Regions from separate parts of the Streptomyces sp. NPDC093600 genome, predicted to be linked through region 2. Evidence: riboswitches for the same ligand, from Rfam matches in the RefSeq annotation. Region 2 holds a riboswitch; each other region holds the start of a gene.

The links. A riboswitch is a leader RNA that binds a small molecule or an ion and turns the genes downstream of it on or off. The one in region 2 is predicted to bind cyclic di-AMP.
Region 1: it holds a riboswitch for cyclic di-AMP, as region 2 does, so the genes downstream of both, ACIRB4_RS16290 (peptidoglycan DD-metalloendopeptidase family protein) here and ACIRB4_RS27665 (M23 family metallopeptidase) in region 2, are expected to answer to the same signal.
Region 3: it holds a riboswitch for cyclic di-AMP, as region 2 does, so the genes downstream of both, ACIRB4_RS16850 (C40 family peptidase) here and ACIRB4_RS27665 (M23 family metallopeptidase) in region 2, are expected to answer to the same signal.
Region 4: it holds a riboswitch for cyclic di-AMP, as region 2 does, so the genes downstream of both, ACIRB4_RS23720 (transglycosylase SLT domain-containing protein) here and ACIRB4_RS27665 (M23 family metallopeptidase) in region 2, are expected to answer to the same signal.

Annotation. Positions count from the first base shown of each region.
Region 1 covers NZ_JBIWIU010000005.1:329,689-337,095, forward strand. The annotation lists gene ACIRB4_RS16260 (1-hydroxy-2-methyl-2-butenyl 4-diphosphate reductase) at 1-344, shown strand, start outside; gene hpnH (adenosyl-hopene transferase HpnH) at 352-1,374, shown strand; gene ACIRB4_RS16270 (aspartate aminotransferase family protein) at 1,515-2,900, shown strand; gene ACIRB4_RS16275 (helix-turn-helix domain-containing protein) at 3,079-3,636, shown strand; gene ACIRB4_RS16280 (DUF6126 family protein) at 3,657-3,812, shown strand; gene ACIRB4_RS16285 (tyrosine-protein phosphatase) at 3,831-4,643, opposite strand; cyclic di-AMP (ydaO/yuaA leader) riboswitch at 5,034-5,190, shown strand; gene ACIRB4_RS16290 (peptidoglycan DD-metalloendopeptidase family protein) at 5,195-6,157, shown strand; gene ACIRB4_RS16295 (SGNH/GDSL hydrolase family protein) at 6,328-7,122, shown strand; gene ACIRB4_RS16300 (TetR/AcrR family transcriptional regulator) at 7,142-7,407, opposite strand, start outside.
Region 2 covers NZ_JBIWIU010000014.1:48,507-55,913, forward strand. The annotation lists gene ACIRB4_RS27650 (GNAT family N-acetyltransferase) at 1-208, opposite strand, end outside; gene ACIRB4_RS27655 (HPr family phosphocarrier protein) at 394-675, shown strand; gene ACIRB4_RS27660 (GntR family transcriptional regulator) at 882-1,565, opposite strand; gene ACIRB4_RS27665 (M23 family metallopeptidase) at 1,794-2,576, opposite strand; cyclic di-AMP (ydaO/yuaA leader) riboswitch at 2,590-2,755, opposite strand; gene ACIRB4_RS27670 (M16 family metallopeptidase) at 2,968-4,335, opposite strand; gene ACIRB4_RS27675 (M16 family metallopeptidase) at 4,362-5,714, opposite strand; gene ACIRB4_RS27680 (DNA topoisomerase (ATP-hydrolyzing) subunit A) at 5,951-7,407, shown strand, end outside.
Region 3 covers NZ_JBIWIU010000006.1:37,816-45,222, reverse strand. The annotation lists gene ACIRB4_RS16855 (ATP-dependent Clp protease proteolytic subunit) at 1-643, shown strand, start outside; cyclic di-AMP (ydaO/yuaA leader) riboswitch at 958-1,156, shown strand; gene ACIRB4_RS16850 (C40 family peptidase) at 1,160-1,636, shown strand; gene ACIRB4_RS16845 (ATP-binding protein) at 1,667-2,095, opposite strand; gene ACIRB4_RS16840 (8-amino-7-oxononanoate synthase) at 2,295-3,500, opposite strand; gene bioB (biotin synthase BioB) at 3,645-4,901, shown strand; gene ACIRB4_RS16830 (adenosylmethionine--8-amino-7-oxononanoate transaminase) at 4,894-6,174, shown strand; gene bioD (dethiobiotin synthase) at 6,264-6,980, shown strand; gene ACIRB4_RS16820 (VOC family protein) at 7,000-7,344, shown strand.
Region 4 covers NZ_JBIWIU010000010.1:95,913-103,319, reverse strand. The annotation lists gene ACIRB4_RS23740 (hypothetical protein) at 1-119, opposite strand, end outside; gene ACIRB4_RS23735 (carboxylesterase/lipase family protein) at 297-1,778, opposite strand; gene ACIRB4_RS23730 (hypothetical protein) at 1,886-2,452, opposite strand; gene ACIRB4_RS23725 (PadR family transcriptional regulator) at 2,442-2,828, opposite strand; cyclic di-AMP (ydaO/yuaA leader) riboswitch at 3,200-3,360, shown strand; gene ACIRB4_RS23720 (transglycosylase SLT domain-containing protein) at 3,365-4,261, shown strand; gene ACIRB4_RS23715 (hypothetical protein) at 4,307-5,077, opposite strand; gene ACIRB4_RS23710 (Type-2Aa cytolytic delta-endotoxin) at 5,266-5,844, opposite strand; gene ACIRB4_RS23705 (alpha/beta fold hydrolase) at 6,073-6,993, shown strand; gene ACIRB4_RS23700 (phosphoribosyltransferase family protein) at 6,990-7,407, opposite strand, start outside.

The DNA.
Region 1 (7,407 bases), on a different contig from region 2:
GGACCGAGCTGCTGGTCAACGCCCTGACCCGGGCGCTGCCCGGGCGGACCGTGCACACCGGGCCGCTGACCGGCTCCGACCATGTCGTACGGGGCCATGAGCGGGCGGAGCTGCGGGCCACCGGCGCGATCGCGGTCGACATGGAGTCCGCCGCCACGCTCCGTACCGCCCTGGCCGCCGGGCCGCGCCCGGTTGCGGCCGTACGGGTGGTCGTGGACGCTCCGGAGCACGAACTGGTCCGGGTCGGCACGGTACGCGGTGGAATATCGGCTTTCCGTGTTCTTCGTGCCGTCCTTCCCGCATTCTTCGAATGGCACCGTTCTTTGCTGCTCCCCAGGAGGTGAGCGAGTTATGGCCATGCCGCTCCGTCAGTCCATCAGGGTCGGGACCTACCTCTTCGAACAGAAGCTCCGCAAGCGGGACAAGTTCCCTTTGATCGTCGAACTCGAGCCGCTGTTCGCCTGCAACCTCAAGTGCGAGGGCTGCGGAAAGATCCAGCACCCGGCGGGTGTCCTCAAGCAGCGGATGCCGGTCGCCCAGGCGGTCGGCGCGGTCCTGGAGTCCGGGGCGCCGATGGTCTCCATCGCGGGCGGCGAGCCGCTGATGCACCCTCAGATCCATGAGATCGTGCGCCAGTTGGTGGCGAAGAGGAAGTACGTCTTCCTCTGCACCAACGCCATGCTGCTGCGGAAGAAACTGGAGGACTTCACCCCCTCCCGGTACTTCGCCTTCGCGGTGCACATCGACGGGCTGCGGGAGCGGCACGACGAGTCCGTGGCCAAGGAAGGCGTCTTCGACGAGGCGGTGGCGGCCATCAAGGAGGCCAAGCGGCGCGGCTTCCGGGTCACCACCAACTCCACCTTCTTCAACACCGACACCCCGCAGACCGTCATCGAGGTGCTCAACTTCCTCAACGACGACCTCCAGGTCGACGAGATGATGATCTCGCCCGCGTACGCCTACGAGAAGGCGCCCGACCAGGAGCACTTCCTGGGTGTCGAACAGACCCGGGAGCTCTTCAGGAAGGCCTTCGCCGGCGGCAACCGCCGCCGCTGGAGGCTCAACCACTCGCCGCTCTTCCTGGACTTCCTGGAGGGCCGGGCGGACTTCCCGTGCACCGCCTGGGCGATTCCGAACTACTCCCTCTTCGGCTGGCAGCGCCCCTGCTATCTGATGAGCGACGGCTACGTCCCCACCTACCGCGAGCTGATCGAGGAGACCGACTGGGACAAGTACGGCCGCGGCAAGGACCCGCGCTGCGCCAACTGCATGGCGCACTGCGGCTACGAACCCACCGCCGTCCTCGCCACCATGGGATCGCTCAAGGAATCCCTCAGGGCGGTCCGCGAGACCGTCTCGGGCAACAACGGGTGAGCTGAGGAGTACGGGGAGCCCACGCCGCCGTCGCGCGGGCCCCCCGGCCGGCGAGGACGACAGCCGCACGGGCGGGGCCGGCGCGGCCGCCGGCCAGGCGCTGTGCGACATGCCGCCCCGGCACAGAAGGAGAACGGTCAATGAGTACGGAGTTCGACCTCGCGGCGCTGCTCGCCGCCCGTGGCGCCGAGCGCTATGAACTGCACGCCCGGCACCTCAACCACCAGCTCCCGCGCATGCTGCACACCATCGGCTTCGACAAGGTGTACGAGCGGGCCGAGGGCGCCCACTTCTGGGACGCCGAGGGCGGCGACTACCTCGACATGCTCGCCGGCTTCGGCGTCATGGGTCTGGGCCGGCACCACCCCGTCGTCCGCAAGGCCCTCCACGACGTCCTGGACGCCTCGCTCGCCGACCTCACCCGCTTCGACTGCCAGCCCCTGCCCGGACTGCTCGCCGAGAAGCTGCTCACCCACAGCCCGCACCTTGACCGGGTTTTCTTCGGCAACAGCGGTACGGAGGCGGTGGAGACGGCGCTGAAGTTCGCCCGGTACGCCACCGGCCGACCGAGGGTCCTCTACTGCTCCCACGCCTTCCACGGGCTGACCACCGGCTCCCTGTCGGTCAACGGGGAGGACGGCTTCCGTGACGGCTTCGCCCCGCTGCTTCCCGACACCGCGATCGAGCTCGGTGACCTCGACGCGCTGGAGCGGGAGCTGCGCAGGGGCGATGTGGCCGCCTTCGTCGTCGAGCCCATCCAGGGCAAGGGGGTGCACGAGGCCCCGCCCGGTTTCCTGCGCGCCGCCCAGGAGCTGCTGCACGAGCACGGTGCCCTGCTGATCGCCGACGAGGTGCAGACGGGGCTCGGCAGGACCGGCGACTTCTACGCGTACCAGCACGAGGAGGGGGTCGAGCCGGACCTGCTCTGTGTCGCCAAGGCGCTCTCCGGCGGGTATGTGCCCGTGGGCGCGACCCTCGGCAAGGACTGGATCTTCAAGAAGGTCTACTCCTCCATGGACCGGGTCCTCGTCCACTCCGCCAGCTTCGGCTCGAACGCACAGGCCATGGCGGCCGGCCTCGCCGTGCTCTCGGTGATGGAGTCCGAGGGGACGGTGGCCAACGCCCGCCGGATGGGGGAGCTGCTCTCCTCGCGGCTGAGGGAGCTCGTACCGCGCTACGAGCTGCTGCACGAGATCCGGGGGCGGGGGCTGATGATCGGGATCGAGTTCGGCCGCCCCTCGTCGCTCGGGCTGCGCGGCCGCTGGACGATGCTGCAGGCCGCCCGCAAGGGCCTCTTCGCCCAGATGGTCGTGGTGCCGCTGCTTCAGCGGCACCGGATCCTGACCCAGGTGTCGGGGGACCGACTGGAGGTGATCAAGCTGATTCCACCGCTGATCATCGACGAGGCGGATGTGGACCGGTTCGTGACCGCGTTCACGGCGGTGATGGACGACGCGCACGGCGGGGGCGGGCTGATGTGGGACTTCGGGAAGACGCTGGTCAAGCAGGCGGTCGCCCAGCGCTGACGACGCGGTCTGGGCCCCTTTTGCCTCTGAGGCAAGCAATTTGCCCCAGAGGAAACATCCTGGGTCCAATAGAGGCCTCCCCGGGGAGCCGTCCCCGGACACCGCCGCGCCGGATCACCCGGCGCTCGACGCCCCGGACCCCGCCGCGCCGGACGCGCTTTCCGACGTCGCGCCGCAGCTGCGCGGGCTGCGGCGGCGGCGCGGGCTCACCCTGGAGGCCGCCGCCCGGCGGGCCGGTCTGTCCCCGGCCCACCTCTCCCGGCTGGAGACGGGCCGCCGCCAGCCGTCGCTGCCGATGCTGCTCGCCCTCGCCCGCATCTACGGTACGACCGTCTCGGAGCTCCTCGGCGAGATGCCCCCCGAGCGCGACCCGATCGTCCGCGCGGGCCGGGCCGAGCCCGTCGAGGCCGACGGCTGGGTCTACCACCAGGCCGGCGGACCCGGACGCGCCCTGCAGGCGCTCCGCGTCCACGTGCCGTACGCCACCCACGCCGACATCGTGCGCGTCCACCCCGGCGAGGAGTGGCTCCACGTCCTGGACGGCCGGGTGCGGCTCGCCCTCGGTGACGCCGTGCACGTCCTCGACCCGGGGGACAGCGCGCACTTCGACTCGCTCACCCCGCACCGCATCGGCGCCGCCACCCGAGGCGGGGCCGACCTGCTCTTCGTCCACACGCTGATGCAGAGCCCCGCCGCCGAGCTGTGTCTCGGCGCGGGAAGCCCGCACGCACGCTGAGCCCATCGAAAGGGGCTGAAATGTCCGACAAATCCGGTGAGATCACCGGTGAGGAGCGCGGGGGCGGCAGGTTTCCCAAGGGGCTGGTCCTCCGCCTCTTCGCCTACCTGGTCGCCGGGCACCTCTTCGCCGGCTTCCTCTATCTGCTCTTCGTGCTCGGCGGACAGAACCAGTAGCCGCGCCGATCGGCCGGGCTACGCCTCGCTGACGAGGCGCTCGCGCAGCCGCTCACGGGTCTCGGGGGCGAGCCCGAGGCCCTGCGTGAGGTAGTTCTCGGCCGTGCCCCAGGTCTGCTCCATCGTCTCGAACGCGGCCCGGAGGTACTCCACGCGCGCGTCGAAGAGCGGGCCGAGCAGCTCCATCACCTCCGGCGCCATGGCGTCCGCGTCGGTGGCGCTGCGGCGGATCTTGTAGCGGCGGTGGGGGTCGTTCGACTTGATGTAGTCCGCCTCGATCGCCTCGCGCTCGACGCCCACCGCGAGCAGCGAGATCGCTATGGACAGACCCGCGCGGTCCTTGCCGGCCGCGCAGTGCATCAGGGCGGGAACGCTGTCCTCGGCCATCGCGTGCAGGACGCGGCTGTGCTCCGCCGTACGCTCGACGATCATCTTGCGGTACGACTCGGCCATGCGGTCGGCCGCCTTGCCGTCGCCGAGCGCGCCGCGCAGCTGCTCCAGGTTGCCCCCGCTGACCAGCTTCCAGAACTCCTTGCCGTCGGCCGGGTCATTGAGCGGAATGTTCACATTTCGTACACCCGGCAGCTCGATGTCCGCGCCCTCCACCTTCCGGTCCGCCGCGTTGCGGAAGTCGAAGACGGTGTGCAGCCCGAGGGTGGACAGGAAGGCCGCGTCCTCCTCCGTGGCGTGCGCGAGGTGGCCGCTGCGGAAGAGGCGCCCGAACCGCACCGACCCGCCGTCCACGGTCGGCAGGCCGCCCACGTCCCTGAAGTTTCGGACCCCGGTCAGCTCGGGTTCGGTCGACGGGACCTGCGGCAGCTGCTGCGTCACGAGTGCTCCTGAGTGTTGGCGGACTTCGACGATACGAGATCGGTTCCTGGGGCAATCATTCCGGGTGGCGGCCCGCTCGCACACCCCTGAGGCGGTAACGAGCGTTCTGTCCGAATTGGGGCGTTAGGGATAACGCGCCCTGATTGCTGGGGAGATGGGTTCCGGGGCGTGAGCAGCGTCATAACCGTGACGGACCGTGCCTGATCGTCTTCCGCAATAGCCCTGGCAGAAAAGGGAATCGAGGCTCCGTCATCGCGGAGGGTGACCGGAATTCCGGTTGAATTTCACGGCGGGGAATGCGAGATGAATGCGACGGCTTGTTCACGCCGACCCCGCTCGTCTACGGTCACCGTCAATCCGGTCGGACCGCCGAATCCTGCCACCGTCCGGAATCCGCACCCACCCACGTATGGCAGGAGCGGGGGACCCAGGTAGTACGCCGAACCGGCTCGTGCCGGCCCGGCTCGGGGTGAAGCCGCGTGAGAACGCGGCCGGACATCTCCAGTCCGAACCCGACAGCTCACCTCGCAGGCGACGGAGAGGAATTCGCCATGCCCGCGAAGGGTAAGCACCGCCGTCCCAAGGTCAATCCGATCACGCGCGGATTCGTCGCCGCCGGCACGGGTGGCGCCGTCGTCGCCCTGCCGCTCCTCGGCGCGACCGGAGCCCACGCCGCCGAGAAGTCCGCTCCCGCCGTGATGCCCGAGCAGGCCGTCGCCGCCGCCGCGAAGGCCCCGGCCGCCGCGCCCGCCGCCGCCAAGGCCAAGCCGAAGACGTACTCCGTCGTCGCCGGCGACTATCTGTCCAAGATCGCCGCCGAGCACCACCTGGCCGGCGGCTGGAAGAAGCTGTACGAGGACAACCGCCAGGTCGTCGGCGAGAACCCCTCGCTGATCTTCCCCGGGATGAAGCTCACCCTCGGCGCCAAGTCCACGGCCAAGGCGCCCGCGCCCAAGGCCGAGGCTCCGAAGGCCGCGCCCAAGGCCGCCACCCCCAAGGCGAAGGCGGCTCCGAAGGCCGGGAAGTCCACCTCCGAGTCGGCGGAGTCGCGCAGTTCCCGCAGCAGCGAGCGCGCCGCCGTGGAGTCGAAGCCGGCGTCGCAGCCCTCCTCCGGCTGGGTCGCCCCGGTGAGCGGCGGCGTCTCCACGCCGTACCGCGCCTCCGGTTCGATGTGGTCCTCCGGCTACCACACCGGTGTCGACTTCATGGCCTCCTCCGGCACCTCCGTCAAGGCCGTCGGCGCGGGCACCGTGTACTCCGCCGGCTGGAGCGGTTCGTACGGCAACGAGGTCGTCATCCAGCACGCGGACGGCACCTACTCGCAGTACGCGCACCTCTCCTCCCTCTCCGTCTCCGCCGGCCAGTCCGTCAACGGCGGCGACCAGATCGGCCTGTCCGGTTCCACCGGCAACTCCAGCGGTCCGCACCTGCACTTCGAGATCCGCACCGGCCCGAGCTACGGCTCGGACATCGACCCGCTGGCGTACCTGCGCCAGAAGGGCGTCGGCATCTGACGCGTCGTCGCCCGACGCGCGATCGGCACGCATCCCGGGCCCGGCACCTTCGTGCCGGGCCCTCGGTGTATTCCGGCTTGGTGCAATCTTGACCGGTGGTGTATCTCACCTATCGTCAACCCCTCCTTACGGTCGCGTAGGTCACACCCATAAGGGAAAGATGTGCTCCCGTGGCAGACGATTCGAGATCAAGAGACATGGACGTATTCGGGTCGTACGCGGCGATCGGTGACAGCTTCACCGAGGGCGTCGGAGATCCCGGACCCGACGGGACGTATGTGGGATGGGCGGACCGTTTCGCGGTGCTGCTCGCCGACCGGCTGCCGGAGCACGACGCGTTCCGTTACGCCAATCTGGCCGTACGCGGCCGCCTCCTCGACCAGATCGTGGAGGAGCAGGTCCCCCGCGCCAAGGAACTCGCCCCCGACCTGGTGACCTTCTGCGCGGGCGGCAACGACATCATCCGCCCCGGCAGCGACCCGGACGACGTCGCCGAGCGCTTCGAGCGCGCCGTCGCCGACCTCACCTCCGCCGTTGGCACGGTCATGGTCACGACCGGCTTCGACACCCGGGACGTGCCCGTGCTGCGCCATCTGCGCGGCAAGATCGCCACCTACACGGCCCATGTCCGGTCCATCGCCGACCGTTACGGCTGCCCGGTCCTGGACCTCTGGTCGCTCAAGTCCGTCCAGGACAGGCGTGCTTGGGACGGCGACCGGCTGCATCTGTCGCCCGAGGGGCACACCCGGGTCGCGCTGCGCGCCGCCCAGGTCCTCGGCATCCCGGTACCGGCCGACCCGGACCAGCCGTGGCCGCCGCTGCCCCCGCGCGGACCGCTGGAGGTGCGCCGCGACGACATCCTCTGGGCCAGGGAGTACCTGGTGCCCTGGATCGGCCGCCGGCTGCGGGGCGAGAGCTCGGGCGACCGCGTGGCGGCCAAGCGCCCGGACCTCCTGCCGCTGTAGGCGCGGCCGCCACGGCGGTCTACGAGCCGCGCTCGGTCCCCGTGCCGGCGCCGGACAGGCCCAGCTCCCGGTCCAGCGCCGCATCGGCCCACTCCAGCATGGCGGCGCGCGAGAGCGATCCGGCGTACGAGGTCATCTGCACGGCCAGCCCGTCCAGGAAGGCGGTAAGGCGCCAGGCTGCGGCCGCCGGGTCCTGGCAGGGGAACTCGCCGGCCGCCGCGCCCTCGGCGATCACCTCGGCCAGCGCCGCCTTCCACTGCTGATCGAGGGCGCCGGCGACCTCCC
Region 2 (7,407 bases):
GGACGTCCTTGGCGGAGAGGCGCGGGTAGGGCGCGAAGAAGCGGTAGTACTTCGACTCGTCCGAGACCTGTTCGTAGAAACTGACCAGCCGGTCGGCGTCATCGACGGTGATGGGCCTGATGCGCGCGGTGCCGCCGTCACGGAGGACGACATCCGCTTCCCAGTGGTCGGGGTATGCGTGTTCAGGCTGTTCCGACGCGCTCTGCATGGGCCAAGCGTACGGCCGGGGTACGACACCGGCACCGGTCGTGCACGGCGTGCGTGCCGTGCGGGGTACGGGCAAGGTAGGAAGGCCGAAGGGCCGCCGTGTCCGGGCCGGAGGTCGGTACGAGCATGTGGCAACCCGTGAGAGACTGGTCTAGACAACCCGCTTGAGACTTGAAGGGCAACACCATGGCTGAGCGCCGCGTCAACGTCGGCTGGGCCGAGGGCCTGCACGCCCGCCCCGCCTCCATCTTCGTCCGTGCCGCCACGGCCTCCGGCGTCCCCGTGACGATCGCCAAGGCCGACGGCAACCCGGTGAACGCCGCGTCGATGCTCGCGGTGCTCGGTCTGGGCGCGCAGGGCGGCGAGGAGATCGTGCTCGCTTCGGACGCCGAGGGCGCCGAGGCCGCGCTGGACCGTCTCGCCAAGCTGGTTGCCGAGGGTCTCGACGAGCTGCCCGAGACCGTCTGACGACATCTGTCGACATCTCGAAAGGAGCCGCACCCGCCGTCGTACCTGCGGGTGCGGCTCTTTCGTTTTCCGCGCGGTCGCTCCGGACCGGAATTCACGGGCAGCGTACATTCCGGACGACGTGATTTCCGTCGCGACTGTTTCCGGTTTTTCGGGCAGCACGAATACAGCCGGAGAATTCCTTCTCTTTGTATACGGCTCCGTTGTTAATTCCGGACGCTCGCGGTGTTGACGGCATGTTGCGAAACCCTCACACGCCCTCGCTCGGAGCGCTTCAGCCGGTGCAGGACCAGCGACCGCTCCGCATGCAGGGCGGTGAGCGCGCGGGCCCGCTCGGCGTCGCCGCGCGCCACGGCGTCGACGATCGCCCCGTGCTCGGCCCACGCCTCCACGGGCTGGGCGGCCGGCTCGACCACGTACATCCAGGCGATCTTGTGCCGGAGCTGGGTGAGCAGCGCCGTGAGCGCCGGGCTGCCGGACGCCTGCGCGAGCGTCTCGTGGAACCAGCCGCCGAGCGAGCGCAGGTCCTCGCCCTGGCCGCGCCTGGCCCGCTCCTGACCCAGTCTGACCAGGCCGCGCAGCACCTTGAGATGGGCCTCGGTGCGGCGCTGGGCGGCGCGGGCGGCGCCGAGCGGCTCAAGGAGCGACCGTACGTCCAGCAGGTCGGCCGCCTCCTGCTCGGTGAGTTCGGCGACATGGGCCCCGGCGTGCCGACGGGTGATCACGAACCCCTCCGACTCCAGGGTCCGCAGCGCCTCGCGGACCGGGACGCGGGAGACTCCGTAGCGGCGGGCGAGCTGCTCCTCGGTCAGCCGGCCGCCGCGCTCGAAGACACCGGAGACGATGTCGTCCCGGATCGCCGTGCATACCGAGTGCGCGGGGATGCGCATGTTCGACCTCCGCCTGATCCGCGCGAAACCGATCCTCTTGACGTCCGTCCGCCGGTTCCTCGCCGACTCTTCGATTACGGACGACTGTTCGGTGACTCTATTGCAGCAGAGCGGTAATTCCGATGGCTCCCGTGGATTTATGGATATCTTTTGGCCGAGAAAAGCCCCGGCTCAGTACGAGCCGGGGCTTTTCTGACGTGGACGGGCGGGACGCCCGGCGCGGTCGGGTCAGACGTTCACGCCGCGGGCGCGCAGATACGCGACCGGGTTGATGTCGGAGCCGTACTCGGCGCTGGTGCGGGCCTCGAAGTGCAGGTGCGGGCCGGTGGAGTTGCCGGTCGAGCCGGAGATGCCGATCCGCTCGCCCGGGGTGACGGTCTGGCCGACCGAGACGGTGACGGCCGAGAGGTGCCCGTACTGGGTGTACGTGCCGTCGTTCATCCGGATGACGACGTTGTTGCCGTACGCGCCGCCCCAGCCGGCCTCGACGACGGTGCCGGAGCCCACGGAGACGACCTTGCTGCCGTAGGCGGCGTGGAAGTCGACGCCCGAGTGGCTGCCGGAGGACCAGAGGGAGCCGCCGGTCTTGTAGCCGGTGGTGACGTACGAACCCGCGATGGGCAGCTGGAAGGAGTTCAGGCGCTTGCGCTCGGCCTCACGGGCGGCGCGCTCCTTGGCCTCGCGGATCTCCTTGGCGCGGGCCTCGGCCTTGCGCTTCGCCTCGGCCTTCGCACGGGCCTCGGCCTTCGCCTTGGCGAGGGCCTCGACGGCCTCCCGCTCCTGGACGGCGGCCTGGACGTCGATCTGGTCCGCCAGCGACTCGGAGACGACTGCCTGGTTCAGGCCGGTGTCCTCCAGCGAGCGGGTGTCCGTGTCGGCGGCGAGCGCCGGGGAGGCGAGGGTTCCGATGACGCCGGTGGTGGCGAGGGTAGCGACGCCGGCGAGGCCCGCGCTGCGGCGCGCCAGACGGCTCGGACCACGGTGCTTCCCGGTGGCACGGGTGAACGCCATGAAGTGGCTGATCCTTTCCTTCCTTCTCGCCTACCGGGTTAGCTGACGGGTTCGGAGCAGGAAGGTCTCCTACGGGCCCCTCCGCGCTCTGGCGAAGGCGTCCGATTCACCCCAGGGACTTCGTGTGGGTCCCCGGCTCCCCAGGCTCGCGCCTGACGGGGACTCGGCGATGACTGTCCGGTGCCGCGGGTGCGGCGGGTGCTACTGACGAACAGCCGGACCGACGCTAAGCGGACTGTCTTTCAATCAGCAAACAGACCCGCCCTTTTGTAAGACATGCCACAGGGCAGAGGGGCACCCTCTCCCGCAATACGGACAAAGGCCCGACAAAGGCGAGGACCCCGACGTACGGTGACGTCGGGGTCCTCGGAGCGGCGCGGGAGCGCCTCGATCAGCCGGTGACGACGGTCACTTCACCGATGCCGAGCGCGCGCACGGGCTCCTCGATCTGCGCCGCGTCACCCACGAGCACGGTGACCAGGCGGTCCACCGGGAAGGCGTTGACGACGGCCGCCGTCGCCTCCACCGTGCCGGTCTCGGCCAGCCGCGCGTACAACTGCGCCTGGAAATCGTCCGGAAGGTGCTGCTCGACCTGGTCGGCGAGCGTTCCGGCGACGGAGGCGGCCGTCTCGTACTTCAGCGGCGCCACGCCCACCAGGTTCTGCACGGCGACATCGCGCTCCGCGTCCGTCAGACCCTCGGCGGCGAGCGTGCGCAGCACCTTCCACAGGTCGTCAAGTGCCGGGCCGGTGTTGGGGGTGTCGACGGAACCGCTGACGGCGAGCATCGCGGCGCCGTTGCCCTCGCCGTCCGAGCGGAGCACCTGGCCGAAGGCCCGCACGCCGTAGGTGTAGCCCTTCTCCTCGCGCAGGACGCGGTCGAGACGGGAGGTGAGGGTGCCACCGAGGCAGTACGTGCCGAGGACCTGGGCCGGCCAGACCCGGTCGTGCCGGTCGGGGCCGACGCGGCCGATCAGCAGCTGGGTCTGGACCGCACCGGGCCGGTCCACGATGACCACGCGGCCGGTGTCGTCGGCCGTGATCGGCGGCATGCGGCGCGGCTCGGCCGTGTCGCCCGTCCAGGCGCCGAGGGTCTCGGCGAGGACCTTGTCCAGGTCGACGTCGGTCAGGTCGCCGACGACGACGGCGGTGGCCGTGCCGGGCCGCACATGCGCGTCGCGGAAGGCACGGACGGCGGCGGCGTCGATCGCGGCGACCGTCTCCTCGGTGCCCTGGCGCGGCCGGGACATGCGCGAGCCGGCCGGGAACAGCTCCTTGGAGAGCTGCTTGGCCGCCCTGCGGGCGGGGTTCGCCGTCTCGTGCGGGATCTCGTCCAGCCGGTTGCGCACCAGCCGCTCGATCTCGGTGTCGACGAACGCCGGGGCGATCAGGGCCTCGGAGAGCAGACCCAGCGCCTTGGGCAGCCGGGAGACGGGGACCTCCAGGGAGATCCGTACGCCCGGGTGGTCGGCGTGCGCGTCGAGCGTGGCGCCGCAGCGCTCCAGCTCAGCGGCGAACTCCTCCGCCGAGTGCTTGTCCGTCCCCTCGGAGAGGGCCCGCGCCATGATGGTCGCGACGCCGTCGAGACCCTCCGGCTCGGCGTCCAGCGGGGCGTCGAGGAAGAGCTCGACGGCCACCACCTTCTGGCCGGGGCGGTGGCAGCGCAGCACGGTCAGGCCGTTGTCCAGCGCACCGCGCTCCGGGGCCGGGAAGGCCCAGGGGCGGGCGACGCCCGGCTTCGGCTGCGGGTGGAACTCCATGCTCGTCAAAGACGCGGCAGCGTCGCTCACTGGTCCGCTCCCTCTTCCTCGTCGCTGTCGCTGTCGCTGTGCTCGGCGGTGACCGGCTCGTAGACGAGCACCGCGCGGTTGTCGGGACGCAGCCGGGCCGCGGCGACCTCGCGCACCTCGTCGGCGGTGACGTCCAGGACCCGGTTCACAGCCGTCAGGGCGAGCTGCGGGTCACCGAAGAGCACCGCGTACCGGCACAGTTCGTCGGCGCGGCCGGCGACCGTGCCGAGCCGGTCCAGCCACTCTCGCTCCAACTGCGCCTGGGCGCGCTCCATCTCCTCGGGCGTCGGGCCCTCGGCGGCGAAGCGGGCCAGCTCCTCGTCGACGGCGGCCTCGATCTCGGGGACCTCGACGCCGCCCGACGTCTTCACGTCCAGCCAGCCCAGCGAGGGCGCGCCGGCCAGGCGCAGCAGGCCGAAGCCGGCCGCGACGGCCGTGCGGTCGCGGCGGACCAGACGGTTGTGGAGCCGGGAGGACTCGCCGCCGCCGAGGACGGTCAGGGCCAGGTCGGCGGCGTCGCACTCGCGCGTGCCGTCGTGCGGAAGGCGGTAGGCGGCCATCAGCGCGCGGGCCGGGACCTCCTCCTCGACGACCTCGCGCAGCTGCTCGCCGATGGTGTCGGGCAGCGTGCCGTCGCGCGGGGGCCGCTTGCCGTCGTGGGACGGGATGGAGCCGAAGTACTTCTCGATCCAGGCGAGCGTCTGCTCCGGGTCGATGTCGCCGACGACCGACAGCACCGCGTTGTTCGGTGCGTAGTACGTACGGAAGAAGCTCCGCGCGTCCTCCAGCGTGGCCGCGTCCAGGTCGGCCATGGAGCCGATCGGCGTGTGGTGGTACGGGTGGCCCTCGGGGTAGGCGAGGGCGGTCAGCTTCTCGAAGGCCGTGCCGTAAGGCACGTTGTCGTACCGCTGGCGGCGCTCGTTCTTGACGACGTCGCGCTGGTTCTCCATGGACTCGTCGTCCAGAGCGGCGAGCAGCGAGCCCATCCGGTCCGCCTCCAGCCAGAGCGCGAGCTCCAGCTGGTGCGTCGGCATCGTCTCGAAGTAGTTCGTGCGCTCGAAGCTCGTCGTGCCGTTGAGCGAGCCACCCGCGCCCTGGACCAGCTCGAAGTGACCGTTTCCGTGGACCTGCTTCGAGCCCTGGAACATCAGGTGCTCGAAGAGGTGGGCGAGACCGGTGCGGCCCGCCACCTCGTGGCGCGAGCCGACGTCGTACCAGAGGCAGACCGCGGCGACCGGGGTCAGGTGGTCCTCGGAGAGCACCACGCGCAGGCCGTTGGCCAGCCGGTGCTCGGTCGCTGTCAGGCCGCCGGAGCCGGCCTCGGCCGTGGCCGTGTGACCCATGGGCATGTACGTCCCTTCGATCGCGATATGGAAAAGTCCTGCCACTGTATGCAAGCGCACCGACACCTGGCGAAGTTCCCGCGGGTTCGCCGCTTCCCTCTTCCGGGTCGCGGAGGGTCGCGTACGGCCGACGACGGCCCCGCGGCGGGGCCCAGCCCCGGGTCGCGGTCGGCGTTGTCGGTGGGACGGTCCACAATGGTCCGCGTCAGATCAACCTTGTTGGTGAAGGAGCCGCAGCCGCGATGGCCCGCCGCAGCACGAAGACACCGCCGCCGGACGACGCGTTCGAGGAGCGAATCCTCGACATCGACGTCGTCGACGAGATGCAGGGCTCCTTCCTCGAGTACGCGTACTCGGTGATCTACTCCCGCGCGCTGCCGGACGCCCGCGACGGCATGAAGCCCGTGCAGCGCCGCATCGTCTACCAGATGAACGAGATGGGGCTGCGTCCCGACCGCGGCTATGTGAAGTGCGCCCGTGTCGTCGGCGAGGTGATGGGCAAGCTGCACCCGCACGGCGACGCGTCGATCTACGACGCGATGGTGCGCATGGCGCAGCCGTTCTCGATGCGGGTCCCGCTCGTGGACGGCCACGGCAACTTCGGCTCCCTCGGCAACGACGACCCGCCGGCCGCCATGCGGTACACCGAGTCGCGGATGGCCCCGGCCGCGCTGCTGATGACCGAGTCGATCGACGAGGACACGGTCGACTTCTCGCCGAACTACGACGGCCAGGAGCGGGAGCCGGTCGCGCTGCCGGCGGCGTACCCCAATCTGCTGGTCAACGGAGCCTCCGGCATCGCGGTCGGCATGGCGACCAACATGCCGCCGCACAACCTCGGCGAGGTGATCGCGGCCGCCCGGCACCTGATCCGGCACCCGAACGCCGATCTCGACGCGCTGATGCGGTTCGTGCCCGGCCCCGACCTGCCGACCGGCGGCCGGATCGTCGGCCTGTCCGGCATCAAGGACGCGTACGAGAACGGCCGCGGCACGTTCAAGATCCGCGCCACGGCGACGGTGGAGAACGTGACGGCCCGCCGCAAGGGCATCGTCGTCACCGAGCTGCCCTTCACGGTCGGCCCGGAGAAGGTCATCTCCAAGATCAAGGACCTGGTCGGCTCCAAGAAGCTCCAGGGCATCGCCGACGTCAAGGACCTCACCGACCGCAGCCACGGCCTGCGCCTGGTCATCGAGGTCAAGAACGGCTTCGTGCCCGAGGCCGTCCTGGAGCAGCTCTACAAACTGACGCCGATGGAGGAGTCCTTCGGCATCAACAACGTGGCGCTGGTCGACGGCCAGCCGCTCACGCTGGGCCTCAAGGAGCTGCTTGAGGTCTATCTCGACCACCGCTTCACCGTCGTGCGACGCCGCTCCGAGTTCCGCCGGAGCAAGAAGCGCGACCGGCTGCATCTGGTCGAGGGCCTGCTCGTCGCGCTCCTCGACATCGACGAGGTCATCCGCCTCATCCGCTCCAGCGAGAACTCCGCGCAGGCCAAGGAGCGCCTGATCGAGCACTTCTCGCTGAGCGAGATCCAGACGCAGTACATCCTGGACACCCCGCTGCGCCGGCTCACCAAGTTCGACCGGATCGAGCTGGAGTCGGAGCGCGACCGGCTCAACGGCGAGATCGACGAGCTGACCGGGATCCTGGAGTCCGACTCCGAGCTGCGCAAGCTGGTCTCCTCCGAACTGGCCGC
Region 3 (7,407 bases), on a different contig from region 2:
CCTTCGCTATGTGCTGCCCGAGTTCACCGAGCGCACCAGCTCCGGGATCCGGACCCTCGATCCGTACTCCAAGCTGCTCCAGGAGCGGATCGTCTTCCTCGGCACACCGATCGACGAGACGTCGGCCAACGACGTGATCGCACAGCTGCTGCACCTGGAGTACGCCGCCCCGGACCGGGACATCTCGCTCTACATCAACTCCCCCGGCGGCTCGCTCAGCTCCTTGTCCGCCATCTACGACACGATGCAGGTGATCACCTGCGACGTGGCGACCACCTGCCTCGGGCAGGCCGCCTCCACGGCCGCCGTCCTGCTCGCGGCGGGAGCCCCGGGCAAGCGGCTCGCCCTGCCCGGAGCCCGGATCGTGCTCCAGCAGCCAGCAATGGCCGAGCCGTTGCACGGGCAGCCCAGCGATCTCGACATCCAGGCGCGGGAATTGCTGCGCCTGCGCGCGATGGTGGCCGGGATGCTGGCCACCCACACCGGGCGGAGCCGTGAGCGGATCGACGCCGACATCGACCGGACCACCGTTCTCGACGCGCCGGCCGCCACGGCGTACGGCCTGGTGGACCACGTGATCCAGAACCGGGACGCGAAGCGCGGCGCGGGTCCCGTCAGGTTCCCCGGCGCACCGGCCAGTTGACATTCCCGCGTGTCGTGTCGAGGTCCACTCGGAGCACCGGCGCCGTGAAATCCCTCCCTCGTTCGGCGTAGTCGACGAATCGACTTATGGGAGGGGTGAGTTGCAGGACAGGTGCACACATCTGGCGGAATCGGCTGTTCCAGCCCTGGTACGGGGCCCGTCGACCAAACCTCTGAAGATCACGAAACCTTCTTGTCCACTCGAACGGATCAGTCGTGAGGAGCCTCACATATCGCCGTTTCAGCTCGGTTTTCGACCAGTGTTTGGGTCAAGATCCGTGACGACGACAAGCCCCCGCCACCGCGGCGGGGCGGTCCGGGCGGACGCCGAGTCCTGCCGCTGTCCCGGACGTCTGGTCGACAGGAGTGGATCGGCAGGAGTGGAGGACCCGAGCAGCACGGGACGACCGAGCAGGTGGGCCGTCCCTCGGGGTGAAGCCGCAGCCGCGGCCGGGCATCTTCGTCCTGCCCGAACCCGACAGGTCATCCTTCACAGGCGGCTGACGAAGGGTTGCGCATGACTGCGCAGATTCATGTCCCGTCCCTGCTGTCCCGGGCCGGAGCCGTCTCGGCTCTCACCCTCGCCGCCGTCGGCGGCACGCTGCTGGCGCCGGGCGGCGCACCGGAGGCCCAGGCCGCGACCGCACACGCCGACAAGGCGCTGCGCATCGCCGCCGCCAAGAAGGGATCGCCTTACAAGTACGGAGCGACCGGGCCGAGCAGGTTCGACTGCTCGGGGCTCACGCTCTACTCGTACAAGAAGGCGGGCAAGTCGCTGCCCCGTACCGCGCAGCAGCAGTACAACAAGACCCGGCACATCTCCGCCTCCAGCAGGCAGCGGGGCGACCTGGTGTTCTTCCACTCCGGCGGAAGGGTCTACCACGTGGGCATCTACGCCGGTGGCAACAAGATCTGGCACTCCCCCAAGACCGGCTCCTGGGTGAAGCTCGACAAGATCTGGTCCTCGAAGATCTACTACGGCCGGGTCCGCTGACGGGCCCGGCATTGACCGGAACGAGAGGCCCTAGACCAGGGAAGCCTTCCAGGGCAGCGTGATCCAGACGGTCTTGCCGCCGTCGGCGGTCGGGGTGACCGCGAGCCGGCCACCCGCCTCGGCCGCGAGGAAGCGGATGATCACCATCCCCCGGCCGTTGTCCTGCTGCACGGCCGCCGGCAGCCGCCGGGGCCGGCGCGGATGGCTGTCGGTGACGCCGACGCACAGCCGCTCCTCGCGCTCCAGGCGGACGTCGACGGTGAAGGTGGGCGACTGGCCGAAGGTGTGCTGGACGGCGTTGGTGGCCAGTTCCGAGACGATCAGCCGGACGGTGTCGGCGGTGGCGCTGCCGTCCGGGAGGCCCCACTCGCCGAGAACGTCGGCGACATATCTTCGTGCGGCGGACACCGAGGCGGGATCGCTCGGCAGAGTGACGGTTGCTTCCTGATGGTCTGCCATGGCGACGCTGTCCCTTTCCCACCGGGGCCCCGCCCCGGATTGCGCTCGCCGTCAGAGTGCCACCGGACGTACCGCCATGGGTGTCGATCCCCCAAGATATGCCGATATCTGTCCCCCGATGCGGTGAACTCCGGCGAGGCGCAACCTTTTTGAGGCGGCTCTCCCCTAAGGCATATCGGGCCGGTCCGCGGGACACTCCCTAGGAGCCTGCCGGGGCGGTGCGGACGATCGTCGCCACCGCCTCGGCGATCTGGGTGTCGCTGAGATCCGCGCGGGCCGTGAGCCGCAGCCGGGAGATGCCGTCCGGCACCGAAGGGGGCCGGAAGCAGCCCACCGCCAGGCCCTCCGCCCGGCAGTCCGCCGCCCACCTCAGCGCCGCCTCCGGCGAGGGGGCGCGCACCGAGACCACGGCCGCGTCCGGGCGTACGGCGGTCAGCCCGCCGTCGGTCAGGAGCCGGTACAAGGTCGTGGCCACCCTCCTCGCCCGCTCCGCGAGCCCGGGCTCGCCGTGGATCAGGCGCAGGCTCGCGAGTGCGGCGCCCACGGCCGCCGGGGCGAGCCCGGTGTCGAAGATGAACGTCCGGGCCGCGTTGACCAGGTGCTCGATGACCCGCGCGGGGCCGAGGACGGCGCCGCCCTGGCTGCCGAGGGACTTGGAGAGGGTCAGGGTGGCGACGACGTCCTCGTCACCGGCGAGACCCGCGGCGTGCAGGGCGCCCCGGCCCCCCTCCCCGAGGACGCCCAGGCCGTGGGCGTCGTCGACGACGAGCGCGGCGCCGTGGTCCCGGCAGGCCCGGGCCAGTTCGGCCAGCGGGGCCTTGTCGCCGTCCACCGAGAAGACCGAGTCGGTGACGGCGAGGGCCCGCCGCCCGCCGTGGGCGTGCAGTGCCTTGCGTACGGCCTCGGGGTCGCGGTGCGGGACCACGGCCGTCTCCGCGCGCGAGAGCCGGCAGCCGTCCACGATCGAGGCGTGGTTGCCGGCGTCCGAGACGATCAGGGAGCCGCGGCCGCTCAGCGCGGTGAGGGCGGCCAGATTGGCCGTGTAACCGGAGGAGAAGACGAGGGCGGCCTCGAAGCCGCAGAACGCGGCGAGTTCGCGTTCGAGGTCGGCGTGCAGCCGGGTGGTGCCGGTGACCAGCCGCGAACCGGTGGAGCCCGCGCCCCAGCGCCGGGCGGCCGCCGCGGCGGCCTCGGTGATCTCGGGGCGCCGGGTCAGGCCGAGGTAGTCGTTGCTCGCCAGGTCGAGCAGCTCCGACTCCGCGGCCCGGGGCCTCAGCGTGCGGACGAGACCGGCCGCCGCACGGCCGCGTGCCTCGGCGTCCGTCCAGTCGAACGCGGTCCGGCGCCCGTCGGTGCCCGAACCCCCGTCCGAGCCCTCGGCCCGCGTGTCCTCGTCCCTGAGCATGAGGCAGATCCTTTTGTAGGCAGCGCACAGACCCTAACCGGCCGCGTCCGAGGTCAGAGTGTGGCGATCCACACACCTCAAACCGGCGCTGTTGTTCGGTTCCTCCTTGGCCGGGGGGCGTGCCGTAGGCCAGGATCAGCCCTTATGGACCTGCTGAACACCCTGGTGGACAAGGGGTTGCGGCGCGAGCTGCCGACCCGTGAAGAAGCGCTCGCCGTGCTGGCGACCTCCGACGACGAACTGCTCGATGTGGTGGCCGCGGCCGGCAAGGTGCGCCGTGAGTGGTTCGGGCGCCGGGTGAAGCTGAACTATCTGGTCAATCTGAAGTCCGGTCTCTGCCCGGAGGACTGCTCGTACTGCTCGCAGCGGCTCGGCTCCACGGCCGGGATCCTGAAGTACACCTGGCTGAAGCCGGACGAGGCGTCCCAGGCCGCCGCGGCCGGTGTTGCGGGCGGCGCGAAGCGGGTCTGCCTGGTGGCGAGCGGCCGCGGCCCGACGGACCGGGACGTGGACCGGGTCGGCAAGACCATCGAGGCGATCAAGGAGCAGAACGAGGGCGTCGAGGTCTGCGCGTGCCTCGGGCTGCTCTCCGACGGCCAGGCGGAGCGGCTGCGCGAGGCGGGCGCCGACGCGTACAACCACAACCTCAACACGTCCGAGGGGACGTACGGGGAGATCACCACCACCCACACCTACGCGGACCGGGTGGACACCGTCCAGAAGGCGCACGCCGCCGGCCTGTCGGCCTGCTCGGGTCTGATCGCGGGCATGGGCGAGAGCGACGAGGACCTCGTCGACGTCGTGTACGCGCTGCGTGAGCTCGACCCGGACTCGGTGCCGGTGAACTTCCTGATCCCGTTCGAGGGCACACCGCTGGCCAAGGAGTGGAACCTCACGCCGCAGCGCTGTCTGCGGATCCTGGCGATGGTCCGGTTCGTCTGCCCGGACGTGGAGGTCCGGATCGCGGGCGGCCGCGAGGTGCATCTGCGCTCGATGCAGCCGCTGGCGCTGCATCTGGCGAACTCGATCTTCCTCGGTGACTATCTGACGAGCGAGGGCCAGGCCGGCAAGGCGGACCTCGACATGATCGCGGACGCGGGCTTCGAGGTGGAGGGAGCGGGCACCACGACGCTTCCGGAGCACCGGGCCGACGCGCTCGCCGCGGTGGCGGGCGGCTGCGGCTCGCACGCGAAGGCGGGGGCCGGCTGCGGCTCGCACGCGGAGGCGGGGACCGGCTGCGGCTCGCACGCCGAAGGTGCCGGCTGCGGTCCGTGCGGCGGTCCCGTGCCCGAGGCCCGGGAAGCGGCGGCGGCCGAGACCGCCGAGGCGCCGAACGCCCGTACGGACCTGGTGGCGGTCCGCCGCCGGGGCGCCGGCACGGACCTCGCGCCCAATGCGTAACAGCGAACTGCTCGCCCTGGACCGGGCGCACGTCTGGCATCCGTACGGCCCCATGCCGGGCCGTACGGAACCGCTGGTCGTCGCGTCCGCCGCCGGGGTCCGGCTCCGCCTCGCCGAACCGGTGCACGGCCGGGCGGAGTTGATCGACGGCATGTCCTCGTGGTGGTCCGCGATCCACGGCTACAACCACCCGGTCCTCAACGAGGCGGTGCGGGGCCAGCTGGACCGGATGAGCCATGTCATGTTCGGTGGCCTGACCCATGAGCCGGCCGTGCGGCTCGCCACCCGGCTGGTGGAGATCACGCCCGAGCCGCTGCGGCATGTGTTCCTCAGCGACTCGGGTTCGGTCTCCGTCGAGGTCGCGGCCAAGATGTGCCTGCAGTACTGGCGCTCGGTGGGCAGGCCCGGCAAGCGGCGGCTGCTGACCTGGCGCGGCGGCTACCACGGGGACACCTGGCAGCCGATGTCGGTGTGCGACCCCGAGGGCGGGATGCACGAGCTGTGGTCGGGCGTGCTGCAGCGCCAGGTGTTCGTGGACGCGCCGCCCGCCGCGTACGAGGAGTCGTACGCGGAGCTGCTGCGCGAGGAGATCGGCCGGCACGCCGAGGAGCTGGCCGCGGTGATCGTGGAGCCGGTGGTGCAGGGCGCGGGCGGGATGCGCTTCCACGCGCCGGAGTATCTGCGGGTGCTGCGGGAGGCGTGCGACGAGCACGGCGTGCTGTTGGTCTTCGACGAGATCGCGACCGGGTTCGGCCGCACCGGCGCGCTGTTCGCCGCCGACCACGCCGGGGTCTCCCCCGACGTGATGTGTGTGGGCAAGGCGCTGACCGGCGGCTATCTGTCGATGGCGGCGACGCTCTGTACGACGCGGGTCGCCGAGGGGATCTCGCGCGGCGAGGTTCCGGTCCTCGCGCACGGCCCGACGTTCATGGGCAACCCGCTGGCCTCGGCGGTCGCCTGCGCCTCGATCGACCTGCTGCTCGCCCAGGACTGGGCGGTGGAGGTCAAGCGGATCGAGGCGGGGCTGCGCGAGGGGCTCGCGGAGGCCGCCGCGCTGCCGGGCGTCCGGGACGTGCGGGTGCTCGGCGCCATCGGGGTCGTCCAGCTCGATCACGAGGTGGACATGGCGGCGGCCACCGAGGCGGCGGTACGGGAGGGCGTGTGGCTGCGCCCGTTCCGCGACCTGATCTACACCATGCCGCCGTTCGTCACCGGCGACGAGGACGTCGCACGCGTCTGCGCCGCGGTCCTCGCGGCGGCGGCAGCCGGCTGAACCGCCCCCGGCGCCGACCCGTCGACGGCCGGCCGGCTGACCGTTGACGGGTCGGCGCGACAGAGCACGACAGAGAGGAACCGCACCACATGAGCGTGATCGTCGTCAGCGGCACGGGCACGGAGATCGGCAAGACGATCGTGACCGCGTCCCTGGCCGCCGTCGCCGTCGGCCAGGGACGTTCGGTGGCCGTGCTCAAACCCGCGCAGACGGGGCTCGCTCCGCACGAGCGGGGCGACGCGGACGAGGTCGTGCGGCTCTCCGGAGCCGAGACCTCGGCCGAACTCGCCCGCTTCCCCGAGCCGTTGGCGCCCGCCACCGCCGCCCGGCGGGCGGGCATGGCACCGGTCGGACCGCGGGAGGTCGCCGAGGCGGCGGAGAAGTTGGCCGCCTCCCACGACCTGGTGCTGGTGGAGGGGGCGGGCGGGCTGCTGGTCCGCTTCGACGAGGAGGGCGGCACGCTCGCCGACTCCGCCCGACTGCTCGGTGCGCCGGTCCTGGTGGTGGCGCCGGCCGGTCTCGGCACGCTGAACACCACCGCGCTGACGGCCGAGGCCCTGCGGGCGCGCGGCATCGCGCAGCTGGGCGTGGTGGTGGGCAGCTGGCCGGCCGTCCCCGATCTGGCCGCGCGCTGCAATCTGGAGGATCTGCCGGAGGCGGCCGGGGCGCCGCTGCTGGGGGCCGTGCCGGAGGGCGCGGGCGCGCTGGACCCGGCCCGCTTCCGGGCGGCGGCGGTCGAGTGGCTGGCTCCCGCGCTGGGCGGGAGCTGGGACGCGCAGCGTTTCGCCTCGGCGCACCGGCCGTGATCTCCGTACGCTGAGACGTATGCGTGCGACTGTTCAGGAAATCGTCTTCGACTGCGCCGATCCGGCTGCTCTGGTCCGGTTCTGGGCCGAGCTCGTCGGCGGGGCTCCGGTCGACCGGAGCCCCGACTGGTCGTACGTCGACCCGCCGGGGTTCGTCCGGCTCGCCTTCCAACGGGTGCCGGAGGGCAAGGCCGTCAAGAACCGGCTCCATCTGGACCTCCAGGTGCCCGATCTCGACGCGGCGGCCGACGAGGTGACCGGCCGGGGGGCGGAGCGGGTCGCCGGGATCGTCACCGACGACTACGGGGACTTCCAGGTGATGCGGGACCCGGAGGGCAACGAGTTCTGCTTCGTGACGGGCTGAGCGGCCGCGGAACGGGGAAGAATCACCCCGTCATCACCCCGTCCGCGTCTGCTGCGCCGTCGA
Region 4 (7,407 bases), on a different contig from region 2:
AGGGAGCGGGAGGTGTCGTCCATGCCGAAGCCGTGCTCGCTGCCCGTCTCGGCGTCGAACAGCGGGCGGAGGCGCGCCTCGATGAACGCGTTGACGCGCTCGAAGTGCTGGACGTCCATCGGTGGTCTTCCTCTCCTGCGGCGGGACACCGGGCCGGGCCCCGGCCGGACGTCTCGCGCGGCTTCACCTGTCACATGGCTTGACTGGGCGATCGACGTGTCGGTCGACACGCCGATTATCCCGCCTGCCGAGGGTGTCCCGGCGGGCGGGTCAGCGGTCGGGTCGGCGGGCACGTCTCAGAGCCGCAGCCCGGCGGCTCGTACGTCGTGCCACAGGGCGTGGGTGGCCGCGGGGCCCTCCTCGCGGTCGCCGGGGACGGCCCAGACGTGGACCGGGGTTCCGGACGGGCCGTCGAGCGGTGCCCAGCCCGGGTCACCGGCGGTGGCGAAGCCGGACCAGGCGCGGACCATGCGCCGCGAGAGGTCGCGGTCGTCCGCGTCGGCGGGGCCGCCGGTGAGGAAGTCGACGCCGTCGGCGTCCAGGGTGCCGAGGGCGAAGGGGACGTCGGCGGCGTGCCAGGCCCTGACCCGGGTGCCGTCGGGGCGGGTGAGGCGGCGGTCGAACCGGGAGAGGTGGGTACGGCCGCCGGCCCGGGCATGGGCCTGCGCGAGGCGGACGCTGTGGGTGGCGAAGAGCGCGTCACCGGCGAGCGCGAGGTGGATGTCGAGCACGGACTCATCGGGCAGGAGGGCGCGATACCGCTCGACGAGGTCGCCGGGAAGGCCGTACTCGGCGGCGAAGCGTGCCAGTCCGTCCTCGGTGGTGACCGCGGGCATGCTGCCGACCTGCCGCATCAGCCAGTACTCCTCGGTGGTGTGGCACACCAGGAGATCGACGTCACGGCCGGCGCCGGCGGAGAGGGCGTCGATCGGATCCTCGGCGAGCAGTGTCCCGTCGAGGACCGGGCCGTAGATGACCGTGTCGTAGTGCAGGGGTCCCGACTCCGGGTCGGCCGCGTACTGGGAGACCACGCGATCCGAGGCCTCGACGAGGGCTTGCGGCGTCGCGGAGAGAAGCCCCTCGGCGGTCGGCTCCCCACCGGCGGCCTCCGCCACCTTGCGGGCGAGGCCGGCGGCGAACTCCGGTGGGAAGTAGGCGTCGGGGACGCTGTGCGCGATGGCGCGGCGGAAGAGTCCACGGGCTCGCGCGGCGCTCATCAGGCAGGCGATCGAGCCGGCGCCCGCGGACTGTCCGGCCACCGTGACGCGGTCCGGGTCGCCGCCGAAGGCGGCGATGTTGTCCCGTACCCATTCCAGTGCGGCGATCTGGTCGAGCAGGCCGCGGTTGTCGGGGAGTCCGGGGACGTGTCCGAACCCCTCGAAGCCCAGACGGTAGTTGCAGGTGACCACGGTGAGTCCGGTCCGGGCGAGGGCGGATCCGTCGTAATCGGGCTGGGCCGAGGAGCCGAAGGTGTAGGCGCCGCCGTGGATCCAGAACAGCACGGGGAGCGGGCCCGACGTTTCGGCCGGTGACCAGATGTTGAGGGTGAGGATGTCCTCGTCGCCGGGGCGCCAGACCGGGGCTCCGGGGAGTTCGGCGGACTGCGGGGCGACGGGACCGAAGCGGGTGCAGTCCCGTACCCCGCCCCAGGGCTCGGCGGGCTGGGGCTCGCGGAACCGGCCGGCTCCGAACGGCGGTGCGGCGTAGGGGATTCCCCGTGTGACGCGCAGCCCGTCGCTGGTCGTCCCCCGCACCGTGCCGAGCTTCGTCGTCACGATGTCGCCTGCCGCTGACGCACCCACAGGTGTTTCCCCTCCGCTCGCCGTCGGTCCGTCCGCGCGGCAGCACAGGCTCCCACGGCGCCCGGAGCCCTGCAATCGGATAATCAGGCTTCCACCTGCGGAGACAACGGCCGGGCGCGCGCCTCGGTGACGGCGTACGCGAGTCCCGGCAGGGTCAGCAGCACCGTGCCCCACAGCGGCAGGCGGAAGAGCGGGGCGTCACCCGCGAGCGCGTCGGCGAGCAGGAGGACCGGCATGCCGACGAGGAGCGCCAGGAGCCAGCTCCTGCCGAGGCCGAGGGAGCCGCGGCGCAGCTCCAGGACGACGGTGACCACCCCGATGCCGAGCCAGAAGGCCAGGCGGCCGGCGGTGATGTCCACGGCCGGCGTCCAGCGGACGAGGTGCGTGAACAGCAGGAGGATGCCCGCGACGAAGAGGATCATCGCGCCCATCCGGAGGACTCTGTGGTGCAGCGGCCTGCGCGCCCGGGCCCAGGAGGCGGCGAACGCCTTGACGTCCTCGCCGACGACGTCGCGTGGTGCGCGTCCGGCCGCCTCCGCGTCCTGGAGGTGGGCGGAGAGCTCGGCGAGCATGTCGCGGACGGCGGCGTCGTCGAGGCCGCGGTACTCCCAGTTGCTGCGGCAGACGGCGAGTATCTGCTCAGTTGTCATGCGGTGTCTCCCCCGTGGGTTCGTCGGTGTCGGTGAGGACGCGGCCGGCCTGCGCGGCGAAGGTGCGCCAGACGGTCCGGCCCCGGTCGAGTTCGGTGCGGCCCGCCCCGGTCAGCCGGTAGTACTTCCGGGGTGCGCCGCCGCTGGACGACGGCGCGCGGAACGACTCGACGAGTCCGGCCCGCTCCATCCGGGACAGCAGTGGATAGATGCTGCCCTCGCTGACCAGCTCCAGCCCGCTGTCCGTGAGCGCCTCGACGAACTCGAAGCCGTATCGGGGCCGTTCGGCGATCAGGGCGAGCAGGCAGAGGTCGAGCACTCCGCGCAGAAGCTGGCTGCGCCGCTGGTCACCGGCGCCCGGCGGCTCCTTTGTCATGCGGTGCATGATAGGCACCACTACCTTGCATCGCAAGGTAGTGGTCGCACAGGGGGTAATAAACCATCAAAAGGGACACCGAGGGGCGTTATTCATTTTTCTTTCGATTCTCCCCAGCGTGGCCGATTTCCAGTTAAGGGCGATATTCGTTACCGGGTGACGTGAATCACGGCCGGACGAGGCAACCGTTTCGGCCCCGGCCCTCGGCCTGCCCGCCAAAGGGAGTTCGGCGCGCTCGGGCCCGGTAGTGAGGGCGGCGTCACACACGGCCGCCGTATTCGGGAATTCCCGAGGACCCGGAGACTTGTTTTCGGCTCCATTTCTCGCCTACGGTCATCTGCATTCGGACGGATCGCCGAATCCTGCCACCGTCCGAAAGACCGCCTATTCACCCGTCGGCAGGAGCGGGGGACCCACTTTTCTCTCCGGTTCGGAAAAAATCCGGATCGGATCGGGGTGAAGTCGCACGCGTGCGGCCGGGCATCTCCAGCCCGAACCCGACAGCTCACCCCGCAGGCGCCGGAGAGGAACTCGTCATGCCCGCACACGGTAAGCACCGGCGCCCCAAGTCACGCCCTCTGACCCGGGGCATCGCCCTCGCGAGTACGGGCGGCGCCGCACTGGCCCTGCCCCTGGTCGCGACCGCCGCCGCCCACGCCGCTCCCGCCACGGCGGCCGGCGCCCCCACCGGAATCACCGCGGAGAAGGCCGCCGCGAGGACCGTCGAAAAGATCAACGAAACGCTTCCCGCAGCGCCCCGAACCGCCGCCCAGAAGTACACGGTGGCGCGCGGTGACTCCCTTTCCGTGATCGCTGAGGAGCAGGGCGTTCCGGGCGGCTGGAAAGTCCTGTACCGCATCAACCGCAGCGCCGTGGGTGACAACCCGTCACTTATTCACCCTGGTCTCGAACTGACGATTCGCAAGCAGTCGGCGACCGCGCCCGAGGCGCAGCCGAAGACGAAGGCGAAGGCCAAGGCGAAGGCCGAGGTGGAGCCCAAGAAGGCCGCGACGTCCGCCACCGACCGCGCCAGCCGTTCCCAGGAGCGCGGCGCCGCCCCCGGCCAGGCTCCGGCCGCCGCTCCGGCCGCCCCCGCGGCCGCCAAGCAGTACACCAACGACCTCGACGGCTGGATCCGGGAGTCGCTGGACGTCATGGCCCGGTACGGCATCCCCGGCACGTACGACGGCATCCACCGCAACATCATGCGCGAGTCCTCGGGCAACCCGCAGGCGATCAACCTCTGGGACTCCAACGCCGCCAAGGGCACTCCCTCGAAGGGCCTGCTCCAGGTGATCGAGCCGACCTTCCTCGCCTACCACGTGCCCGGTACGTCGATGGACCTCTTCGACCCGGTCGCCAACATCACCGCCGCGTGCAACTACGCCGCCGACCGCTACGGCTCCATCGACAACGTCAACGGCCCCTACTGATCCGGCGCCACCCAGGGGGCTCCGGGCCGTCGGCCCGGAGCCCCTTCAGCGTGCGATGTCCGCCTTCGGACCCATGACGACGACCGGTTCCTTCCGCGGATCCAGGGCGCGCAGGAGTCGCGGCATGACCTCGCGGGGAAGCGAGACGCACGCCTGGGTGGGCCCGCCGTGGTCCACGTGGATCCATACACCTCCGCCCCGCCCGAGTCCGAGGGGCCGCTTCTTGTTGAGCGGGGTCGTACCGGGGACGCGGTTGTAGTCGATGGCGATCACGTAGTCGAAGGAGCCTTCCAGCGGCTCTCCGGCGAAGCCGGTGCCGTCGAGCGCGAACTCCTCGTCCTGGTCGTACGGCAGCAGTGTGCCCGGGTCGGGCAGTCGCCCGCCGGCGTCCCCGATGCGGAACACGCCGATCGGGGTGCGCAGATCGTCCGCCACATGGTGGGTGGTCCAGCCGCGCAGCGCGTTGTGCGCGGACCACGGTCCCGCCACGCGACGCCACTGCTTTCGTTCGTCGCGTTCGTAGAGCACGGCGGTGGCCCGGTTGGTGTCCGCGGTCTCTCCGACGACGACGAGGGCCTGACCGGTGCCGTCGGGAACCCGCGCGCGGGTGAGCGGGCCCACTCCCGGGATGCGGTCGGCCGAGGACGGTGTTCGCAGGGGGGCCGGGCGGTCGTGGGGTGCGGCGTCTCGTTGGCCGGGCGGTCCCGCCGCTCCCGTGATGGGCGGCAGGGGTGGTGTCTTCGTGCAGGCGGCGAGGAGCAGCGCTGCGCACAGGGTGCTCATCAGCGCTCGGGCGGCGGCCTTGCGGACGGGCATGGGACAGCATCCTCCGAGGTTGGGGGAAGCAACGCAGCGATCCGTACCCGATCCGCGTCCCACTCTGTCCCCCGGCCCGCACACTCACCCGTCCAGGGCACGCGACCGGCCGATGCCCCGGTGGCGGCGGCGCCCTCGTCCGGCCCGGGACGGCGGGCCGGGGCGGGTGTTCGCCCTGCGGACGAGGGTCAGGCGGCGAGCCCCAGTCGCTGGCGCACCACGATCGCGTTGAGGCGGATCGCGTACGGGGCGACGTCCGCGATCTCCAGGGCGCCGACCCGGGCCTTGTCGAGGCCGACGGTCACGTCGATGCAGAAGGCGATCGCGTACATGTACGCGCCGGTCTCCTCGTCCTGCAGCGCGAAGAACAGGTCCCGGTAGTAGCTGGTGCGGTCCTCCGCCTCTTCGTAGTACGAGAGCCCCGGCTCGCCCTCCTGCGCGGCGAGGCCGGTGAACGCGTGGACCAGCTCCTTCTCGATGGTGCCCCAGAAGGCGGCGTCCGCGAACTCTCCGGGGAGCGCCTGGCGTACGGCCTCCTTCAGGGAGAGCACCATGACCATCACGGGGGCGTTCTCCTGAAGTCCCCAGCCGCGGACCATCTTCACGATGTCGCTGTCGGGTATGGCGGCGGCCGCCTCCCTGATGTTGTCGAAGTCGAAGTTGACGGTCGCCGGGGCGATCGCCTGCTGGAACAACCGGTCGATGGCGTGGGCCTGGTCGAGATGGTCCGGGCCCACCTCGATGACGGTCTTGAAGTCGGCGGTCAATGCTCCTCCTGCGGTGTCGCGGTGATCAAGGAGGGGTCAGTATGCCGAGGGGGCGGCCCGCGGGGCGACGGCGTCCCGCCGTGCGGACGGCGCCGGCCGCCCGAGGACCGGCAGTGCCCGCCGGCGCTCCCGCGCCGTCCCCGCCGTCGGTCCATGTCCTCGCGCCGAGCCCTGGCCGTCCGGCGTGGCACTGCCCTGCGCAGAGGTGACCTTTAGTAGACAACAGGGATGTACCACGACATTCAAAGCCAAGTAGCGGAAGAATGGCTGGAGTACCGGGGCTTCCGGTTCCTGACCCGCTTCGTGACCGCCGGCACCCGGGCGACGGAGCCCGTCGTCGTCCTCGGCGGATCCTCGCAGGACCGCTTCTCCTGGCAGCGGTACGAGCAGTGGCTCCTGCCGCACACCGGCATGCTCACCCTTGACCTCCCCGGGTACGGCGAAGCCGATCCCCTGCCGACCGGGTACGGCATGGACTTCCTGGCCGACACCGTCCGGCACGCCTGTGAAACGCTGTCGCTCGAGCGCGTCAACGTCTTCGGCGCCTGCTTCGGCGCCTCCATCGCTCTGCGCTTCGCGCAGCGCCACCCTGACCGCATCACGCGCCTGATGCTGGGTGGAACCGCCGAGGGCCTCTCCCCCCACTACATCGCCTCGGCCGAACGGTGGCGCCGCATGGTGGACGACGGCCTGCTCGAAGAGATGGCGCAGGACATGGTCGCGCAGTTCATGTCCCCGCCCGAACAGGGGACCGTCCGACGGCGGGCCGCCGTGGAACGCCTCCTGCGGGAGCGCTTCGCGAAGATGACCGACCGGCAGCTGTCCATGGACGTCACTCATCACGAACGTCTCCTGAACCATCCCTGGAGTCTGCCGGAGCCGAGGGTGAGCGCGGAGGCGGTGCTCGTGTTCACCGGCGAGCACGACACCCTCACGCTCCCGTCCATGGGCCGGAGCGTCGCCGAAGGACTCGGCGCCCGTTTCACCACCATCAAGGAGTCGGACCACCTCGTCCAGATCGAACGCGACGCCGAAGTGGCCGACCTCATGGTCCGCTTCTTCACCGACCAGCCGTACGAGACGCTGCCCTGTCTGAACCCCGTCGAGTGCTTCGACAGCCCGGTGCACCAGCCCGCGGCCGCCCCCTAAGGCCCCTTCGAGAAGTGGCCGGTGAACCAGTCGGCCGCGAGGTCGCCGACCTGTTCCAGGGTCCCCGGCTCCTCGAAGAGGTGGCCGGCGCCGGGGACGACCACGAGCCGGTTCTCGCAGCGCAGTCGCCTTTGCGCCTCCTCGTTCAGGTCGAGGACCAGAGGGTCGGCGCCGCCCACGATCAGGAGGGTGGGGGCGCGGACCTGGGCGAGGCGGGGGCCCGCGAGGTCGGGGCGGCCCCCTCGCGAGACCACCGCGGCGACGGAGGCGGACGGGACGGCGGCGGCCCGGAGAGCGGCGGCCGCGCCGGTGCTGGCGCCGAAGTAGCCGCGCGGGAGCCCTCCCGTGCCCGGCCGGTCCGCGAGCCAGGCCGTGGCCTGGCCGAGGCGGTCGGCCAGCAGCTCCGTGTCGAAG